Regions from separate parts of the Pandoraea norimbergensis genome, predicted to be linked through region 3. Evidence: predicted binding sites of a transcription regulator. Region 3 holds the regulator's gene; each other region holds the start of a gene.
The links. The regulator sigma-54, encoded in region 3, starts transcription at its own class of promoters, with help from an activator protein. The targets are predictions, from matches to a motif close to TGGCANGNAANCTGCTTT.

Region 1 (7,148 bases), 2.0 Mb from region 3:
CTGGTCGAGGACATGAAGGAGATGGGCCTCTTCGGCCTGTCGATTCCCGAGGAGTACGGCGGCATCGGCTTGTCGATGGCGCAGGAAGTGCGCGTGGCCTATGAGTTCGGTCAGACGTCGCTGGCGTTTCGCTCGGTTTTCGGCACCAACGTCGGCATCGGCTCGCAAGGCATTCTGATGGACGGCACCGACGCGCAGAAAAGCGACCTGCTGCCACGCGTGGCGAGTGGCGATCTGGTCATGTCGTTCGCGCTGACGGAGCCCGATGCCGGGTCCGATCCCGCCGCACTCAAGACACGTGCCGTGCTCGACGGCGACACCTATGTCATCGACGGCGTGAAGCGTTTCATCACTAACGCGCCGCGCGCCGGGGCGTTCACGCTGATGGCGCGCACGGGCGGCGAGGGCGCAGGCGGCATCTCGGCGTTCATCGTGCCCGCCGACACCCCGGGGCTCTCGCTCGGCAAGCCCGACAAGAAGATGGGGCAGCGTGGCACGAAGACCTGCGACGTGGTGCTCGACGGCGTGCGCGTGCCGGCAGCCAATATCATCGGCGGCGAGGCGGGCAAGGGTTTCAAAACTGCCATGAAGGTGCTCGATCGCGGCCGCCTGCATGTGGCGGCGCTCTCCTGCGGCATGGCACAGCGCATTCTCAACGAAGCCGTAGCGTATGCGCGCGAGCGCAAGCAGTTCGGGCAACGCATCGGCGACTTTCAACTGGTGCAGGCCATGCTGGCCGACAGTCAGGCCGAGCTTTATGCCGGTTGGTCGATGGTGCAGGACTGTGCGAATCGATACGACGCGAAACCGGCGGGCAAGCGCGACGCCGAAGTGAGCATGCTGGCGTCGTGCGCCAAGCTGTTCTGTACCGAAATGGTCGGGCGCGTGGCCGATCGCGGCGTGCAGGTGCATGGCGGCGCGGGCTATATCAACGAGTACAAGGTCGAGCGCTTCTATCGCGACGTGCGCCTGCTGCGTCTTTACGAAGGCACGACGCAGATTCAGCAACTGATTATCGGCCGCGCATTGATGCAGGACGATTGACGTTTCAGGCGGCATTCGCCCTGATACACTCGCTGGCGTTCGCTGCCCCCAAGAGCTGCCGTCGTGTCCGACCCGTTATCGCAAGGCCCGCAATCGCCATCAACACCCCAGCCGCCGGCACAACCCGCCCGGACGGTGTCGCAAACGGCCTTGCCGTTGCTCGTCGCGTCGACTTTCTTCATGGAGAACCTCGACGCGACGATTATCACCACGTCGCTGCCCGCCATGGCGCACGACTTCGGGGTTGCCCCTTCCGCGCTTTCCATCGGCTTGTCGGCCTATCTGGTCGCACTCGCTGCGTTTATCCCCGCGAGTGGATGGCTGGCTGACCGGCTCGGGCCGCGCCGCGTATTCCCGTCGGCGATTGCCTTGTTCACGCTCGCTTCGGTGCTGTGCGCGATGAGCACCAGCCTCGACATGTTCACCGTGTGCCGTGTGCTGCAAGGGCTGGCAGGCGCGATGATGGTGCCCGTCGGACGGCTCGTCGTGTTGCGCAACACCCCCAAACCGGCGCTCGTTCGCGCCATCGCCACCATCACATGGCCCGGGCTTGCCGCGCCGGTACTTGGGCCCGCGTTGGGCGGCTTCATCTCGTCGACGTGGAGCTGGCACTGGATCTTCCTCATCAACGTGCCGCTGGGCATCGCTGCGTTCGCTGCGGCGTTGTGGCTGGTCAAGCCGTCGCCGGGTCAGCGCAAGCCGTTCGACTTTGCGGGCTTCGTCGCGAGCGGGGTCGGCGCGAGTGCGCTGATGTTCGGCGTGGAGCTGGCCAGCCGCACACCGGCGGACTGGCCGATGGCGATCGGTTGTCTCGTCGTGGGCGGCGTCGCCATGGTGTGGTCGGTGCGGCACTTCCTTCGCACACCGCATCCGCTCATCAATCTGGGCGCGATACGGGTGCAGACATTCGCGGTGGTGGTCTGGGGCGGTTCGCTATTCCGGATTGCCATCGGCAGCGCGCCGTTTCTGCTGCCGCTCATGTTTCAGTTAGCGTTCGGCATGAGCGCGGTGACGTCGGGGTTGCTGATGCTGGCGCTGTTCGCGGGCAACCTCGGGATCAAGCCCGCCACGACACCGATCATGCGGCGCTTCGGTTTTCGTGGCGTGCTGCTCGGTAATGGCGTGCTTGTGGCGATCGGCTTCGCGTTGTGTGCGCTGCTCACGGCAACGACGCCGCTCTGGATCAGTGCGCTCGTACTGCTCTTCGGCGGTATCTGCCGTTCGGTGCAGTTCACGACGTTGGCGACCATGGGCTTTGCCGACGTGCCGCCCGACGACATGAGCGGGGCATCGACCCTCTTCTCAGCGTTGCAGCAGATGACCTCGGGGCTGGGCATCGCGCTCGGCGCGCTGGTGCTCAAGATGACCGAAGTGGCCGGTGCCACGCCCTACAGCGCGGCAAGCTTCCGCTGGACGTTTGTCGTGATGGGCGCGCTGGCGTTGCTCGGCTTGATCGATGGCGCGCGCCTTCCGGCCGATGCCGGCGCACAAGTCAGCGGACATTCGCCCCGGACGGTTCGCTGATCAAGGCGTGCCGCATCGTGGTTCGCCCGCGTCATCGTGGTGCGGGCGAACCGGATCGTGCACTGCTGCGGTGCAGCACGCAGCCTCTGCCTCTTGACTCGCTCCCGGTGGTATTCCCCCCCTCCTGCCTTATCCGGCAACGCTTTGCCGATGACCGTGCGCCCGCTGGCATGCTTGTTGCGTAAGCACTAGCGCTAGCGGCAAAGGCGTCGCGAGCATTGATACCGGTGCGACGTCAGGGGCAAGCCTGCGTTGCACCCAACGGACAACGGCGTCCCTCCGTGCTGCGGCACGGACGGACGCCGTTTTGTTTTTCGGGCGCTGCCACAGGAGCTGTCAACATGCGCAAACCTCGTCTGGTCGTCATCGGCAATGGCATGGCCGGTATCCGCACGCTCGAGGAGCTGCTGGAGATCGCGCCGAATCAATACGACATCACCGTGTTCGGGGCGGAGCCGCATCCGAACTACAACCGCATCCTGCTCTCGCCGGTGCTCGCGGGTGAACAAGCGTTCGCCGACATCGTGCTCAACCCGCTCGATTGGTATGCCGGGAAGGGCATCACGCTGCACTTGGGCAAAGAGGTCACGCAAATCGACCGCCCGCGCCGCGTCGTGCGCTGTGCCGATGGCACCGAAGCGCCTTACGATCGCCTGTTGATCGCAACCGGATCGAGCCCGTTCATCCTGCCGGTGCCGGGCAAGGATCTCGATGGCGTGATCAGTTATCGCGACATTCGCGATACCGAAACCATGATCGAGACCGCTCGCGTCAAGCGTCACGCGGTGGTCATCGGCGGCGGCCTGCTCGGTCTGGAAGCGGCCAACGGTCTGAAGCTGCGCGGCATGGAAGTCACGGTGGTGCATCTGGCCGAGACGTTGCTTGAGCGCCAGCTCGATGCCACGGCGGGCAAGTTGTTGCAGCAGTCGCTGGAAGCACGCGGCCTGACGTTCCGGCTGTCGCATCAGACGGCGGCGATTCTCGGCGACAGTGACGACGGTGCGACCGGTGCCGTGCGCGCGGTGCGCTTTGCCAATGGTGAAGAGATCGCGGCAGATCTGGTCGTGATGGCGGCCGGCATTCGCCCGAACACGACGCTCGCCGAAGCGGCGGGCTTGTACTGTTCGCGCGGCATTGTCGTCTCCGACACGCTCCAGACTTACGACCCGCGCATCTACGCGGTCGGTGAATGTGTGAGCCATCGCGGCGTGGCCTACGGCCTCGTCGCCCCGCTGTTCGAACAGGCCAAGGTCTGCGCGAATCACCTCGCGTTGATGGGCATCGGCAGCTATCGCGGCTCGGTGCTCTCGACCAAGCTCAAGGTCACCGGCATCGATCTGTTTTCGGCAGGCGATTTTCTGGGCGGGGACGGCACCGAAGAAATCGTGTTGTCCGACCCGGCCGGTGGCGTCTACAAGAAGCTCGTGATTCGCGACGACAAACTCGTCGGCGCCTGCCTGTACGGCGACACCGCCGACGGTGCGTGGTACTTCAAGCTGCTGCGCGAAGGGCGCGCGCTGGGTGAGTTGCGCAACAGCATCATGTTCGGTGAATCGAGCGTGGGCGACGTCGGCACGCAAGGGCAAAGCCGCGCCGCGGGCATGGCCGATACCGATGAGGTATGTGGCTGCAACGGTGTGTGCAAGGGCACCATCGTGAAGGCCATCACCGAGAAGGGACTCTTCACGCTCGATGACGTGAAGAAGCACACCAAGGCGGCCAGCTCGTGCGGCTCATGCGCCGGGCTGTGCGAGCAGATTCTGATGAGCACGCTGGGCTCGACTTACGACGCGGCACCCAAAGAAAAGGCGATCTGCGGCTGCACCGACCTGTCGCATGCCGACGTGCGTCGCGCCGTGCGCGAGCATCGGCTGACGTCGCATCGCGCGGCCTACGATTTTCTCGAATGGCGCACGCCCAACGGGTGCGCGACCTGCCGTCCGGCGCTCAACTACTACATGCTCAGCACGTGGCCCAAGGAAGCCGTGGACGATCCGCAAAGCCGCTTCGTCAACGAGCGTGTGCACGCCAACATCCAGAAGGACAACACGTTCTCGGTCGTGCCGCAGATGAAGGGCGGTGTGACGAACGCAAGTGAGCTGCGCCGCATCGCCGACGTCGCGGACAAGTACCAGATTCCGATGGTCAAGGTCACGGGCGGGCAGCGTATCGACTTGCTCGGCGTGAAGAAGGAAGACCTCGTAAGCGTGTGGCGTGATCTGGGCATGCCGTCCGGACACGCCTACGGCAAGTCGATCCGCACCGTGAAGACGTGTGTGGGCAGCGAGTTTTGCCGCTTCGGCACGCAGAACAGCACGCAGATGGGCATCGATCTGGAGACCATGCTCGCGAACATGTGGTCGCCGCACAAGGTGAAGCTGGCCGTGTCGGGCTGTCCGCGAAATTGTGCCGAGGCGGGCATCAAGGACGTGGGCGTGATCGCCGTCGACTCGGGCTGGGAACTGTATGTGGGCGGCAACGGTGGCATCAAGACGGAAGTGGCCGAGTTTCTCGTCAAGGTGAAGACGGCCGAAGAGGTCAAGGAATACACCGGCGCGTTTCTTCAGTTGTATCGCGAAGAAGCCTACTACCTCGATCGCACGGTGCACTACCTCGCGCGGGTAGGACTCGATTACGTGAAGCAACGCGTGGTGCACGACGCGGCCAATCGTCGCGCGTTGTTTGAGCGGTTGCTCTATGCACTCGATGGTCTGCCCGACCCGTGGCAAGCGCGTATCGACGGCAAGCAGGCGAATGAGTATGTGCCGCTCAAGCCGGTCATTCCCATCACACCGGTCGCCGTGAAATCTGCGGCTGCCCCTGCCACCGCCTGAGGACGACGCCATGGAAATGTCTCAACCTATCTGGCTGCATGTGTGCGACATCGATGCGATTCCGCGTCTGGGCACGCGTGTGTTGCCGCATCCTGACGGCAACATTGCGCTGTTTCGCACCGAGAGCGACAAGGTCTTCGCGCTGCGCGACAAGTGCCCGCACAAGGGCGGTGCGCTCTCGCAGGGCATTGTTCATGGCGAGCGTGTGACGTGCCCGCTGCACGCGTGGAACATCGATCTCGCGACGGGGCAGGCCTGTGCGCCCGATGTGGGCTGTGCGGAGCGCTTCGCCGTTCGGCTCGACGGCAGCGACGTGTTGTTGTCGTTCGACGATACAAGTGACGCGACAGTCAACACGCCAGCGGATGCCGACGTGTCGGCCACCGTCTGAGCATTACAGGGCACCCCACACCATGTCCGCGCCGGAGTCCGTCATGAATCTGCTGACCCCTGCTTCCACGTCCATCGCGACGCCTGCCGTGACGACGATCACGAAGACGACCTGCTGCTACTGCGGCGTGGGCTGCGGCATGCTGGTCGAAAGCGATGGCGAGCGCATTGTCGGCGTGCAGGGCGACCCGGCACATCCGGCCAATTACGGACGCCTGTGCAGCAAAGGCATGACGCTGCCGCTCACCGCGCAGTCGCTGGCCGGGCGTGTGCTCATGCCCGAGCTGCGCACGTCGCGCGACGCGGTACGTATCCCCGCCACTTGGGACGACGCGCTCGGCACGGTCGCGTCGCGCTTCGCCGACATCATCCGCGAGCATGGACCCGACGCCGTGGCGTTTTACGTGTCGGGGCAACTGCTCACCGAGGACTATTACGTCTTCAACAAGCTCGCGAAAGGGCTGGTGCGCACCAATAACATCGATACGAACTCGCGGCTGTGCATGTCGAGCGCCGTGAGCGCGTACAAGATGGCGCTCGGTGCCGATGGCCCGCCCACGTGCTACGAGGATCTCGAAGCGGCGAAAACGGTGATCTTCGCGGGCAGCAACATGGCGTATGCGCATCCGGTGCTGTTTCGCCGGCTGGAGGCGGCCCGGGCGGCCGATCCGTCGATTCGCTGGATCGTGGTCGACCCGCGCCGCACCGATACGGCTGCGATGGCGGACCTGCATCTGTCCATCGTGCCCGGCACCGACGTGGCGTTGTTCCACGGCATGCTGCATCACCTGATCTGGGAAGGGCGCATCGACCGCCGCTATATCGATGCGCACACCGAGGGGTTCGACGCGCTCAAGCAAATCCTGCGCGCCTATCCGCCGCAACTCGTCGCGGATGTGTGTGGCATCGAGGAATCGGCGTTGCGTCAGGCGGCGGACTGGTTCGGCGAGAGCCCGGCGGCGCTGTCGCTGTATTGCATGGGCCTCAATCAGTCGAGCCACGGCACGGAAAAGAATCTGGCGTTGATTCATCTGCATCTGGCAACGGGTCAGATCGGGCGTGCGGGTGCGGGCCCGTTCTCGCTCACCGGGCAACCCAACGCCATGGGCGGTCGCGAAGTCGGCGGGCTGGCAACGATGCTCGCCGCGCATCGCGATATCGGCAATGCGGCCCATCGTGCGGAAGTCGAACAGTTGTGGGGCATGCAGGGGCTTTCCGATCGCCCCGGTCTGCCAGCCGTCGAGATGTTCGACGCCGTGCGCGACGGACGCATCAAAGCCATCTGGATCGCCTGCACGAACCCCGTGCATTCGATGCCCGACAGCGCACGGGTGCGCGAAGCGCTCAATGCCGCAG
Region 2 (7,148 bases), 320 kb from region 3:
GATGACCGAGACCTTCTCTTGCGCAAGGTATTGCGGGCTGATGATCCCGGAAAAGCCGTCTGCCATCAGCGGCGTTTCGTCGATCACATAAAACGACTCCGTCACCCGTCTGCCCTGCGCATCGATCATCTCAAGAACGGTACGTTGGGCTAACGTGGATGACGCAATCGCATGGAGGGTTTCGCTTCCATCAACGCCCCCCGAGGTTTCATCGGTAGCGCGAGAACCATCAGACCTCACAACACGATCACCCCCCAGCAATCGCGTGTCCCAGATCACATGCACATTGGAGCCGGTATCCAGCAACATCTTCACGGGTCGGCCGCGCGTCGTGAGTGTGATGTATGGGTCCGACTTCTTGACGTCGTCGCTATATCGAATCGCCGATTCCAGCATCGGTTGCACATTCGGCCACGGCGCGCTGCATGTGCCAGCATTCGCATCGTTCGCAAATGGCCACAGACATGAAAGTGCGAGCGCCCCGTGACGGAAAATCCGAGGCAGAAATGAACTGACCAACAACTTGCCTTGCATTTAATGCGTCTCCACAAGATTTCTCGAAATGTCCCGAATGGGTACGCCTCGTAACGCGAGATACTCGGCACCTTTTTCGTAGGTCGCCTTAAGGCAATCGCAATACACGGTGTGTTGGTCGGCTACGCCGGACTTGCAGCGATGGAGCGCCGTGTCCGAGCGAGTGGCGATCTCGCAGATGTCTCGCCAGACACAAACACGGCAGACGCTGGCCACCGAATGCCGCGCCAGCAACGCGCTGATCGTGCCGTGCCACGCGAGAAACTCGGCGAACGTGACATCCGCGACGTTCATACCCGCGTAGAAAATCTCGGGGATCACATTGCGCAGCGTGTCGTCGTGCCCGATGTCACCCGCGCTTGATAACGTGAAGACCGTGCTGTGGGTGAGTTCGTCATGGATCACCGCCTTGCGCGGGCCGTCAGCAAGAATCGCGTCCAGCACGCGATCAAAAGACCGGATGCGAACGGTGCCTCGCTCGTCGTCCATCCAGCACTGAAACAGCGCCTTGCTGAACTGCGTCAGCGCCGCCACATTCGCCGGGTCAATCGAGTCGTGCGTTTCATCCGGAAACAGAAACTGCAACTGTGTGATGCCGAGCGAACGGGTCAGCGTGTCGTAGACCTGCTGCGCATCGAATTTCGGATTCATCACGCAGATCGCACCGAGTCCGGGAATTCGCTTCGCTTCCACGGCTTGCCGAAGCAGTGCGATCTTTTCCACCGTTCTGTCGAAGGTGCCCTCGCCGTTTTTGTCGACGCGATTCTCATCGTGATAAATCTTCGGTCCATCGATGCTGACGCCCACATAGATATCCAGACGTGAGAACAGGTCCAGCCACGTTTCGTCGACTAGCAACGCGTTGGTCTGCACGGTGAATTGCACGGCCTCGGCTTCGGCAAGCCCGTCGCGCAAGATGGTCACGATCTCCTCGAAGCGCTCAGGCTTCAGCATCAACGGCTCGCCGCCGTGAAGATCGATCTGAAATGTGGTGTCTTTGAGATTCGGCGCCGACGACGTGAGGAATCGGACGAAATCCCTTGCCGTCTTGGCCGACAGATAAGGCGGGTTGTCTTCGTAATCCTTGTTTTCCTTGTTGAAGAAATAGCAGTACGTGCAGTTGATGTTGCACCGCTCGGACATCTTGAGAATCACTTCGACATACTGTTTCACGGCGTGTCTCCTCCCGCTGCAAGCGGGCGGCAGTCTGAAGCACGACCGTCGCCCGCTCGATTCGCTGCTCGACCGTGCGTTACATCGCACGGCTCCACGTGGCGTTCACAAACGCGTTGCCGCGACCGGCCCCCGAGATCTGGTCAAGTTCGCTCTGCGGAATTTCTTTTATCGAACCGTCGTCCTTAGCGGCGTTCTGCTTTTCGGTCAGTTGCGCGATGAGTGCTTGCTTCGTCATGGAGACATCTCCTGATAGCCCGCGAGAAAAATCGTCCCGTTGGCTGCGGGCCGCCAACGAGACGTGATGCGAGGGAGACTGGAGAGACAGCAGGGGGGCGTCAGTCAGGCAGACATGTTGACCGGATGACGCAGCGCTTGATATCGGAGAATTCCGAAAGTTGTTGTGCGATGACGCGCGTCAGGTAACAAGGTACGTGACGCGAAGCTTTTGGAAGGGGGAAAAGCAGGTGCGAAGCGGGTACGAAGCGTGCGCGTTACCGCGCTCAGAGCGAGGTCTCGACGCCAAACCGCTCACGGTACGCAGCGGGCGTAACCCCGTACTGACGCACGAACGCGCGCCGCAGGTTTTGCTCGTCACCGAAACCCACACGCGACGCGATGCGTTTGAGCGGTGCTTCAGAGTCGAGCAGCGCAAAGCGCGCCGCTTCGAGACGCATGCGCTCCACAGCTTTCGCCGGTGTTGTGCCGGTCTTGGCGAGATAGCTGCGGGCGAACGTGCGCGGGCTCATGTTCGCCTGCTCGGCGAGACGCATCACCGACAAGTCGCCGTCCAGACGATCGGCCATCCAGCCATGCAGGTCCCCGAACGGTGCCCCCGCTGCGAACTGCTCCTGCAACGGCGGGCTGAACTGCGACTGGCCACCCGCACGTTTGAGAAACACCACGAGACGTCGCGCCGCCTGCAAGGCGACATCCACACCGAGATCGTCTTCCACCAGTGCCAGCCCCAAATCGATGCCAGCGGTGATGCCTGCCGACGTCCATACGGGGTCTTCGCGCACGTAGATCGGGTCTGACTCCACTCGCGCTTTGGGATAGCACGTCTGCAACATGGCCGTGTCGAGCCAGTGCGTGGTGGCGCGGCGTCCGTCGAGCAACCCGGCGGCGCCGAGAATGAACGCCCCCACGCAGACGGAACACACACGACGTACGCGTGGTGCGTAATCACGCAACCAGTCACCCACCACATCCGGCACCGCAGGCCGATGCATCACCGCGCCACCCACTGCAATCAACGTATCCACTTCCATCGCCGCCAGCGAGTGCATCGGCTCGGTGTGCAGCGTGATCCCCGAGCCCGTCTCCACCGGCCCGCCGTGCGCCGACACGACGACCGTGCGATATGGCGCCGGCTGCCCAAGCTCCGTCGCGTTACGGATCACCGCGTGAAACGCATCGAGCGGACCGGCAAGATCCAGCAGCACGAACGGCGGCACGATGAGGAAGGCGACGAGGCGAGGTTCGGTCATGAGTTAGCGAATAACAAATAGCGAATCACAAATCACAGTTCGGGAGCGGTGTCCGGTTCAGTGTTCATTCAGCGACGCAAACCACGCGCACCCGAGCATCAAGCCGTCGCCGCCACGGTCCGGCGTCGCGCATCGACGGCGTACCAGAGCGTCGCAAGCGCTGCGATGGCGAGCAACGGGAACGTCGCCTGATTGATCGTGGCCCACCCGAAGCGCGCCAGCAGTTGCCCGGCAAACAGGCTCGCGAGCGCTGTACCAGCAAACGTGATGAATTCATTGGCCGCCTGCGCACGCGCCCGCTCGGCCGGGCGATAGGACAACGTCAGCAACGTCGTGCCCCCCACGAACATGAAGTTCCAGCCCACACCGAGGAACGCCAGTGCGGCGTAGAAATACGGCAGGCTCGTCGACATCAGCGCCAGCACGCCGCACAGCGCGCTCATGCCGATACCGATGAACAGCACCGGCACCACGCCCCATCGTTTGACCAGATGCCCGGAGAAGAACGACGGCGCGTACATCCCCACCAAATGCCACTCGATGATGTGCGCCCCATCGTCGATGCTGTGTCCGCACGCGACCGCCGCAATCGGCGTGGCCGTCATCACGAACATCATCACCATGAAGCCGATCAGGTTGTTGGCGAGCGCCGCCATGTAGATCGGCTGGCGCATGATCTCGCCGAGTCCGCGCGCGGGCAATGCCGCGGCATCCCCTGCGGTACCGGTCGCCACATGGACGGGCAAGTCGCGCAAAAAACCCAGTAGCAGCAACAACGAGATGCCCGACAACAACGTGACGACGAGGTAAGACCCCGCGAAGGTCACGGGCGCCAGCCAGTCCTTGCTACCGGCAGCGAGTGCCGGGCCGATCACGGCAGCGATCACACCGCCGGTCAGCACGATAGAGATGGCCCGCGGCTTGTCTTCGACGGGCACGACGTCGGCCGCTGCCAGCCGGTAGTAACGGGCGAATGCCTGAAACACGCCCACGCAGGCCGTCCCTGCGCAGAACATGGCGAAGTGCTGTTGGTAGATCGCCATCACCGACACCAGACCGCCCACCGTGCCGAATGCCGCCCCCAACGCGAAACCGAAGCGCTGCCCGATACGTTGAATCAGCATCGAGGCGAAGATCGTCGTAATGGCCGAGGCCACCGTAATCAGCGAGAACGGCAGCGTGGCGTAGCCCTTGTCGGACGCCAGCACGTAGCCGACCAGCCCGGTGAGGGTGAGATCGACGGATAGCGCCGCCGTATAGAGCGCCTGACACGCCGCCAGCACGGCGGCATAGCGACGCCCCAGTTGGCGGGCGCGGCGTGCAGCGGGCTCGCTGCTTTGATCAGGATCGGACGGTGGCGCGGTGCGCCCGGCAACGGCATCGGTCATAGGAGTGTCGCTATGTCTTGGCGGGATAAGGAGACTTCGGGAGACTTCGGGGAACGTCGGAAGTCGTCATCTTGCCGTCGGCCGATTTGGCACGAATGCCAATCATGCATCAAAAAATGCCACACCATGGCAGACAGCATTGACTGTCCCGCCTCGAACACGCCGCCGCCCTGCATGAGCAGTTGACCCGATGCGGCAATCCACCCAGCCACACATCCGCCCCCCCTTCCGCGCCAATTCAGTGCGCACCAAGTCAGCGCGTACTCGCACCAACGTGCTTCCCTCCTGAGGCTGACCATCAGCCGAAAGACGGATACCCCATCCGGAAAGTCCGCCCTTTTGCGTCGCCCCGAAACTTGGATGCAAGTTTGAATACCGGCGTGAATTCAGGGGTTGGCGCACGCGCCGAGGCGTCCAATACGGCAAGCGCACGGCCATGACCACAGTGAATACGCGTCGCTGGCACGGCCCTTGCGTTAGTCCCCTGGTACCGGATCCACCGGTCTAACCAGGAAAGGGGAAGACGTATCATGAAACGACGCACGCTACTCCAGATGGCGGCCCTCTCGGGCGCCGCTTCGCTCACCGGCATGGCGCCCAACTTGTTCGCGCAGAGCAAGCAGCCCATCAAGGTCGGCATCCTGCACTCGCTCTCGGGCACGATGGCCATCTCGGAGACGTCGCTCAAGGATGTCGCGCTCATGACCATTGCCGACATCAACGCCAAGGGCGGCGTGATGGGCCGCCCGCTCGAAGCCGTGGTGGTCGATCCGGCCTCGAACTGGCCGCTCTTCGCGGAAAAGGCCCGCCAGTTGCTCACGAAGGACAAAGTCTCCGCCGTGTTCGGCTGCTGGACGTCGGTCTCGCGCAAGTCGGTGCTCCCGGTCTTCGAAGAACTCAACGGGTTGCTCTATTACCCGGTGCAGTACGAAGGCGAAGAGATGTCGAAGAACGTCTTCTACACGGGTGCCGCGCCGAATCAGCAGGCCATCCCCGCCGTGGAATACGTCATGAGCAAGGAAGGCGGCGGCGCCAAGCGCTTCTTCCTGCTCGGCACCGACTACGTCTACCCCCGCACGACGAACAAGATCCTGCGCGCCTTCCTGCATTCGAAGGGCGTGGACGACAAAGACATTCAAGAGGTCTACACGCCGTTCGGTCACAGCGACTATCAGACCATCGTCGCGAACATCAAACAGTTTGCCCAAGGCGGCAAGACCACGGTCATCTCGACCATCAACGGCGACTCGAACGTGCCGTTCTACAAGGAACTCGGCAATCAAGGCCTGAAGGCCACTGACGTACCGGTCGTCGCCTTCTCGGTGGGTGAAGAAGAGCTGCGCGGCATCGATACCAAGCCGCTCGTGGGTCATCTGGCCGCGTGGAATTACTTCATGACGGTGAAGAACCCGACCAACGACGCGTTCAAGAAGGAATGGTTTGCCTACGTCAAGGCGAAGGGCCTGCCGGGCGGCGACAAGCGCGTGACCAACGACCCGATGGAAGCCACCTTCGTGGGTATGCACATGTGGAAGCAGGCGGTCGAGAAGGCCGGCAGCGTCGATGTGGACAAGGTCCGCACGGCCATGATCGGCCAGACCTTCAAGTCGCCCGACGGCTTCGACATGGCGATGGACGGCAACCACCATCTGCACAAGCCCGTGATGATCGGCGAAATCCGTCCGGACGGTCAGTTCAACGTGGTGTGGAAGACCAAAGCACCGATTCGCGCCCAGCCGTGGAGCCCGTTCATCGCGGGGAACGAAGGCAAGCCCGATAAGGTTTGACCCCGGTTTGAACCCGGCCTGAGCCCGGTCTGACCCCGGTCCGATGCCACCGATGTTTTGCCGTCGCCGTGTGCCGCCCTGACCGGCCGGCACGCGGCGCAAATTCCTCGCGCTGACCAGCGGTCAACAGCGGCCAACGCTTTGACCGTGGCCAGCGCACGGAGACGTCTCGATGATAACGATAAGACGCTGGACCGCTGCCACCCTTGTCCTGCTATCACTGGGTGCTGCGCTGATGACACCGATGGCCGCGCGTGCGGCTGTCACCGATGCCGATGTTGCCGCACTCGCAGGCGACGACTTCGACGCCAAGGCGCAGGCCATCGACCACCTCGCCGCAGACGCCTCGCCGCAAGCCGTTGCCTTGCTCAAGGCACTGGCCGACGACACGGCCGTGACCGTCGGCGACACGAACCCGCGCATTGCCATTCAAGACGGCGACAAGTACGTCGACCCGATCACGGGCGCGGCCGTCAAAGCCGACGATGCCCAGTCGCTCACGCTCAACAATGTGCTGCGCGCCAAAGTCGGCACAGCGGCGGCGGCCAGTGCCCTCCTCTCCGCCGACCACGATGCTCGCGCGCAGGCCATCGACACGATGTTGCAGAACCCGTCGCCCGCATTCAAGACATTGATCGAGCAGGCGCGCCAGAAGGAATCCGACCCGGTCCTGAAGAAACGGCTCGACCAGCTCTGGGCACAATCGGCACTGCACGATGCGTCGCCGGCCAAACGCCGTGAAGCCATCGACCTGATCGCCTCGGCAGGCGATCCGC
Region 3 (7,148 bases):
CGAACACTGTTGGCGGGCCGGATATCAGGCCGCCGGTTGATTCGACAGGCACTGCTTCATGAACGCCTTGCGGTCGTCGCCCTTCTTGCCGGTGGCGGCCGTGTTGCAGGACTTCATCTTGTCTTGCTGGGTTTGCTTGGCGGCAGGTGCCGGGGTGCCGGCGGCCGACAGACATTGCTTCATAAACGCCTTGCGATCGTCGCCCGTCTTGCCGGTCGCTTGTTGATTGCAGGCGGTCATCTTGTTGTTCTGCGAGTTCGCCTTGGGTGCCGCCGGTGCTGCGGCCGTTTGGGCGAAAACGGGCGATGCGAGCAGCGGGGACAGCAGGAGCAGTGCAGCGAGTGCTTTCTTCATGGTCGTCTCTCCATAGGGTCGGACACGCAAGGGGAAGGACTGCGTGGCGATTACAACATGAAAGAAAACGCGCCGCAATCGCGCGGCGTTGACAGAAAAACGCAGAAATTGCGGTAAACCCGGGGGATTGGGTTGGCCTTTGCGGTGCCGGGGCCTAGAGCAGCTTGCCCTGCATGCCGTCCGGGTCCTGCATGGCCTGGCGCTGACGCTCCATGAAGTCCTTGAGCGTATCGATGCCGCGCAGTTGCAGTATCGTGTTGCGCACGGCGGCTTCGACCAGCACGGCGAGGTTTCGCCCGGCCGCCACTTGCAAGATCACTTTGTTGATGGGCAGACCCAGCACATCGACCGTTTGCGCTTCGAGCGGCAGGCGCTGGAATTCGCCATCGGGGCGGCGCACCAGTTGCACGATCAGCTTGAGCTTCATTTTGCGGCGAACGGCCGTCTCACCGAAGATCGTCTTGATGTCGAGCAGGCCGAGGCCACGGACTTCCAGCAGGTTCTGCAACAGCGGCGGACAGCGGCCTTCGACGAAATCGGGCCCAAGACGCACGAAATCGACGGCATCGTCGGCGACCAGCCCGTGTCCACGGCTAATCAGTTCCAGACCAAGCTCACTCTTGCCGAGGCCCGAATCGCCCGTCAGCAGCACGCCCATACCCAGAATGTCGATAAAAACGCCGTGCATCGTGCAACGTGGTGCGAACACGCGTGAAATGTACAGGCGCAGGCTATCGATGACCGAAGCGGTCGAGAGCGGGGTCGTGAACAGCGGGGTCGATGAACGCGTGCAGCGCAGCACGAGATCGGGCGGCGCTTCGAGGCCGTCGGCCACCACCAGGAACGGCGGCTCCAGCGCAATCACCTCGCCCATATGACGCTTGCGGTTTTCTTCCGTCAGACGCTGGTAGTAGCGCAGTTCGGCTTCGCCGAGCACCTGAATACGGTTCGGGTGGATGAGGTTCAAGTGACCGACGAGGTCGGCGCTCGATGTGGCCGTGGCCACGCTCTCCGGCGTGAAGCCGCGCTCCCACCCCTCATGGCCGGTCAGCCACGACAGCCGCAGCGTGGCGGCGTTGTCGTCGAAAATGCTTTGCGCGTTGATGCCGGTCAGTTCCACCGCGTCGCCTCGTTCGGTTGGGGGTGTGGGGGTCTACGCTACGGGGCTTGTCTGGCGTGTGGGCTCAGGGCTGCCAATTCGCGAGTGCCGTATGAATGTCTTCGGCGCTCGGTGCATTCGACAACGTCTCGCGCATCGATCGATCCGAAAGCAATTGTGCGATTTCGGACAGGATTTCGAGATGTTGCTGGGTGGCTTGTTCGGGCACCAGAAGGAAAAACAGCAGGGACACCGGCTGGCCGTCAGGCGCTTCGAAGGGGATCGGCGCTTCCAGGCGCACGAATGCTGCCATCGGATGCTTCAGGCCCTTGATACGGCCATGCGGAATCGCCACGCCTTCACCGAGCCCGGTCGAGCCAAGTCGCTCGCGCGCGAAGAGATTGTCGGTGATGACAGCGCGGGTGAGCCCGGCATTGCTCTCGAATAGGAGCCCGGCTTGCTCGAAGACGCGCTTCTTGCTGGTGACGGAGAGTCCAAGCAGGATGTTGGACGCAGGTAAGAGTTTGACTAAACGGTTCATCTTGTAATGCGGGCGAACGCGTAGTCGCCCTCCAACCCCCGATTGACCTCGCATTATAGACCACCTGCCGCCGACCCCTGCGCCATTCCCCAGAAATGCGCCGGACCATATAAAAGGGGCCGTTCAACGGCCCCGCGGTGGGTGATGCCAGACTATGACAGACGCAATTGCAGGCGCGAGGTTCCGCGCGGGCTTTCGCCGGTGTCAGTCGACGCGACTACCACGCCAGAAAGCACTCATTGCAGCGGTTCCTGCTCGGGCGGCTGCTGATGCTTGATGGCCTCGCGACCGTGGTCCTGAACCTTGTCCTTGAACTGGATTACCTTGCGGTCGAGCATATCGATCAGCTTGTCGATGGCGGCGTACATATCTTCGTCACACTTCTCGACGAAAATCTCCTTACCCTTGAGAAACACCGTAATGCTGGCTACTTGGCGTCCGGTTTTCTCCTTGGTCTTGTCGACAGAGAGGATCACCTCGGCGCCCATCACTTGATCGAAATGGCGCAACACGCGATCAAGCTTGTTAATCACAAATTCGCGCAGCGAAGGCGTGAGTTCGAGATGGTGTCCACTGATCTTCAGATTCATAGCTGCTCTCCTTGCTGAAATGCCGAAGTGCAGGCCACGTCACAAATGACGGGCTAGCGGGAGTGCGAGCCATTCATGTGACGCAATGTCGCACTGCGGCGTTATGCCCCAGCAGGCCAACACGGCTCACCAGGACTGTCCTACAAAGATTTGCGCAAGTTGACTGCGGGAATTCGCATGGCTTCGCGGTATTTCGCGACAGTGCGTCGCGCCACCACAAAACCTTGCTCTGCCAGCAGTTCCGCGATACGGCTGTCGGAAAGGGGGCTCTGCGGGTCTTCGGCTCCTATCAGTTGCTTGATGAGGGCACGGATGGCCGTGGATGACGCGGCCCCTCCGGCTTCCGTCGCGACGTGAGAACCAAAGAAGTACTTGAGCTCGAAAGTTCCAAATGGAGTGAGCATGTACTTACTGGTTGTCACCCGCGAAATCGTGGATTCGTGTAAACCCAGCGTATCAGCAATCTCGCGCAAAACCAAGGGGCGCATGCCGATTTCGCCGTGGGAGAAGAAGTTCTTTTGACGCTCGACAATCGCCTGCGCGACCCGCAGGATCGTGTCGAAACGCTGCTGAATGTTCTTGATCAGCCAGCGCGCTTCCTGCAATTGCTGTTGGAGGTTCCCGGTGCCCGGATCGTTGCGATTATTTCGCAGAATTCGCGCATACATCTCATTGATGCGCAGACGCGGCATCACCTCGGGATTGAGCTCCGCCGTCCAGCCGCTGCCCTGCCGGCGCACGAGGACGTCGGGAATGACGTAGTCGGCCTGCGGCGTGCCGTAGGCGGCCCCCGGAAACGGGTCGAGCGAGCGAATGAGCTGATGCGCGGCGCGCAGGCTGTCTTCGCCGACACCGAGTACACGGCGCAGTCGCGTGTAGTCACGTGCGGCAAGCAGTTCCAGGTGATCGGAGACGATGCGCAGCGAAATCGTGCGCACCGGGCTCGCAGGCAGCCGCTGCAATTGCAGCCGCAGGCATTCGGACGGGGTGCGCGCGCCGACGCCGGCCGGGTCGAAGCTTTGCAGCAGCGCCAGCGCGGCATTGATCTCTTCGGCTTCCAGCGACAACTCTTCGGCCACTTCCGCCTGAATTTCATCGAGCGTGGTGCCCAAATAACCGTCTTCGTCGAGCGACTCGATCAGAAACTCCACCAGCGCGCGATCGCGCGGCGCGGCCTTGGTCACGCGCAACTGGGCCAGCAGGTGTTCACGCAGATTCGGATGATCGACGTGCAGTTGCGGGCGCGAGTTGTTGTCGTCGTCGTCGGTGGCATTGCCCGTGCGGGCGAAGTCGTTCAGGCTCCAGTCGCTGCCGCTGTCCTGGCCGTTATCGTCGAAGCGCGCTTCGCCATCGAGCTCGCGTGCCTCGTCGTGACCGTTACCCTCTGACGGCGCGTCGTTCGTGCTGCTGACCGATGTCGTGCGTTCATTGCGAAGCGAGCCGTCGGTGCCGACGCGCACGGACCCGGCGAGCCAGTCGTCTTCGCGCTCGAGCATCGGGTTCTGGGTGAGGGCATGCTCGACTTCCTGCTGAAGTTCGAGCGTCGACAGTTGCAGCAACCGGATCGATTGTTGCAACTGGGGGGTGAGGGTCAGGTGCTGCGAGGTGCGGAGTTGGAGGGTCGGTTTCATAACGTTTCTCGCCTTCATTGTAGAGGCTTTGTCACGTCAGCGAAACCGGCCTGCCTCGCTATCGGAGGCAGGGTTTACATGCGAAAAATTAGCTTTACATCCGGAAATTTTCGCCCAGATAAACGCGCCGGACGCTTTCGTCGGCAACGATCTGGTCAGGCGTGCCGGCGGCGAGCACCGAGCCTTCGCTGATGATGTACGCGTGGTCGCAGATACCGAGCGTTTCGCGCACGTTGTGGTCGGTAATCAGGACACCGATACCTCGGTCTTTCAGGAAGCGCACGATGCGTTGAATTTCCAGCACGGCGATCGGATCCACCCCGGCGAACGGCTCGTCGAGCAGGATGAAGCGCGGCTGGGTGGCCAGCGCGCGGGCAATTTCCACACGGCGACGCTCGCCGCCCGAGAGCGACATGGCCGGGTTTTCGCGCAGGTGCGCCACTTGCAGCTCGTCGAGCAACGACTCGATGCGGCGCTCGATTTCATCGCGCTTGAGCGGTTTGCCCTGCGCATCGACCTGCAATTCGAGCACGGCGCGAATATTGTCTTCGACCGTGAGCTTGCGGAACACCGACGCTTCCTGCGGCAGATACGAGACACCCATGCGCGCGCGCTCGTGAATCGGCAGTTCGCTGATCAGGTTGCCATCCAACTGAATCTCACCGTCGTCGGCAGGCACCAGCCCCACGATCATGTAGAACGACGTGGTCTTGCCGGCGCCGTTGGGCCCGAGCAGCCCCACGACTTCGCCGCTTTTCACGTCGAGCGAGACGTCCTTGACGACGGTACGGGCACCGTATTGCTTCTTGAGCGAGCGCACGACGAGCGCGCTGGGCTTGCCGACCATGCCGGCGCCCTGGTTGATGCTGGAAGCGTTGCTTTGGTCGGGATTACTCACGCGGATTCTCTAGGCGTTTGGAAGGCGCCAGCGCCGGCAGGTCGCCCTTGGGCGCTGCGGCGGCAGGCTTGCTCGCGCCGCCGGGCTGCGCTTGGTTTGCGCCCGTGGCATTGCGAGGCGCGAGCGTCGCACGCACGCGGCCGTTCGGATTGTTCGAATTGACCTGATCGGCGCCGCTATTGGCGGTGTACACCTCGTTGTACGTATCGTACGTGATCACGCTGCCGTGAATCTCGTCGAGCACCTTCGTGCCACCGGCCAGACGCTTGAGCGTGGCCTGCGTGGTCAGCGTGGCGACTTCGGTCTTGCCGTTGTAGTAGATCGTCTGGCCCCAGCCGTCGATGTACTCGTCCAGGCCGTCGCGCTTCTGGCGCATGTAAGCGAGCGGGCCGCCCGGCTTGTAGTAAGCGGTGGCGTACTGATAGCCCTCCGGATCCTGAGTCACTTCGACACGATCGGCCTTGAGGAGAATGGTCCCCTTGGTCATCGTCACGTTGCCGGTGAAGATGTTGACCTGCTTGAGGTCGTCATAGCTCATGTGATCCGCTTCGATGTTGAGCGGCTTGTCGCGGTCGGCGTGCTCGGCATGGGCGAGCGGCGACGCCAGCGCGCCGAGCACCGCGAACGCGGCGGCCAGCGCGCGCAGCGAGCGAGTCAATGAGCTACCCAACGAGCGGCGGATGCCGTCAAGCGGTTGATATGAAGCGGGTCGCAGGTAAGGGCGATCGGTCATGGGGTCTTGGGGCCCTGTGTTGTCTTGGGTGGCGCGCTCGGGGCAGCGGCTGCCGGAGCGCCAGTTCTTGCGGCGGGCTGGGCCGGCGGCTTGTTGCCGAGCTCGGCCGGCTGGATTGTGCCATGCACATTGCCGAGCAATTGTACGGCCCGCGAGATGTTATTGAAAATCATGCCGTCGCCGTACATCACGGACTGGCCGCGATACAACACCACCGGCAGCTCCGTGCGCACGATGTCTTCATTCACGAGCACCTGAAAGTGCTCGGACAGCGCACGCATTTCAGGGTCGCGCGGCCCGGGCTGGCGGACCACCAGAGCGTCGTCGTACAGGTCCACGATCGACATGTCGGCGTTGAGCGTACCGCGCTTGCTGGTGGCCGTCACTTCCGGCGAATCGGGCGTGAAGGCACGCACGGCGGGGAGCTGCATGGCGGTTGTGGCGTCGTCCTCGTAGTGCGTCATGTGCACGGCGTTGACGCGGTACTGCGTGAGGCCGGTCGGCGACAGCATGGAGATCACCATGTTGTCGGCGTAGTAATCGGGGATGTGTTTCTTGACGTACGGCGAGCGATCGGCATCGGACGGCAGCGTGCGCTGCACGAGCCAATAGGTACCCGCGGCGAGACCGGCGAGCACCGTGATGGCGATCAGTGAAGCGGGCGAGACGCGTTGTGCGGCCATGAGTTCTTCGGCTCCGGGCGCGTCAGGCGAGGGCTGCGGCGAGCAGGGCGTCGTAGCGCCCCTGCGCGTGCAGAATGAAGTCGCACAGCTCGCGCGCCGCGCCGTTGCCGCCGCGCGCACTGGCAATCCAGTGGCAACGCGATTGCACTTCCACGTGCGCATTGGCAGGACACGCGGCAAAGCCCACGCGGGTGAGCACCGGCAGATCGGGCCAATCGTCACCGATATGGCCGCACGCCTGCGCGCTCACCGACAGTTTGTTGCACAAGTCTTCGAATGCCACGCGCTTGTCGTGCACGCCCTGATACACATGGGCGACGCCAAGGTCGGCGGCACGTTTCGCGATGATGTCGGACTTGCGGCCGGTAATGATCGCGGTGACGATACCCGCCTCGGCCAGCAGCTTCAGACCGTGACCGTCGAGCGAGTCGAACGTCTTGAAGGTTTCACCCGCCGGTCCGTAGCGCAGGCCGCCGTCGGTGAGCACACCGTCGACGTCGAACACCATCACGCGCAGCTTGGCCGCGCGCGCCGTGGCGTCTTCGAGATCGAAACGGGGCACTGACGTGGCGGCAGTCGAGGCAGTCGAGGCGGTGGGGGCGGTCGTACGAGGTTGATT

Region 1: a site for sigma-54 is predicted at 2,735-2,752, ahead of nirB (nitrite reductase large subunit NirB). Genes of this name have one in related genera too.
Region 2: a site for sigma-54 is predicted at 5,046-5,063, ahead of urtA (urea ABC transporter substrate-binding protein). Genes of this name have one in related genera too.

The regions. Positions count from the first base shown of each region.
Region 1 is NZ_CP013480.3:4,799,940-4,807,087, reverse strand. Features, by position in the region: gene AT302_RS20950 (acyl-CoA dehydrogenase family protein) at 1-1,044, shown strand, start outside; gene AT302_RS20945 (MFS transporter) at 1,108-2,568, shown strand; gene nirB (nitrite reductase large subunit NirB) at 2,910-5,402, shown strand; gene nirD (nitrite reductase small subunit NirD) at 5,413-5,793, shown strand; gene AT302_RS20930 (nitrate reductase) at 5,837-7,148, shown strand, end outside.
Region 2 is NZ_CP013480.3:335,182-342,329, reverse strand. Features, by position in the region: gene AT302_RS01465 (hypothetical protein) at 1-534, opposite strand, end outside; gene AT302_RS01460 (radical SAM protein) at 535-1,707, opposite strand; gene AT302_RS27470 (hypothetical protein) at 1,787-1,945, opposite strand; gene AT302_RS01455 (GlxA family transcriptional regulator) at 2,211-3,197, opposite strand; gene AT302_RS01450 (MFS transporter) at 3,296-4,585, opposite strand; gene urtA (urea ABC transporter substrate-binding protein) at 5,176-6,372, shown strand; gene urtB (urea ABC transporter permease subunit UrtB) at 6,545-7,148, shown strand, end outside.
Region 3 is NZ_CP013480.3:653,171-660,318, forward strand. Features, by position in the region: gene AT302_RS02965 (PsiF family protein) at 25-354, opposite strand; gene hprK (HPr(Ser) kinase/phosphatase) at 509-1,474, opposite strand; gene ptsN (PTS IIA-like nitrogen regulatory protein PtsN) at 1,539-1,994, opposite strand; gene hpf (ribosome hibernation-promoting factor, HPF/YfiA family) at 2,231-2,584, opposite strand; gene AT302_RS02985 (RNA polymerase factor sigma-54) at 2,725-4,215, opposite strand; gene lptB (LPS export ABC transporter ATP-binding protein) at 4,310-5,062, opposite strand; gene lptA (lipopolysaccharide transport periplasmic protein LptA) at 5,106-5,846, opposite strand; gene lptC (LPS export ABC transporter periplasmic protein LptC) at 5,843-6,529, opposite strand; gene AT302_RS03005 (KdsC family phosphatase) at 6,552-7,037, opposite strand.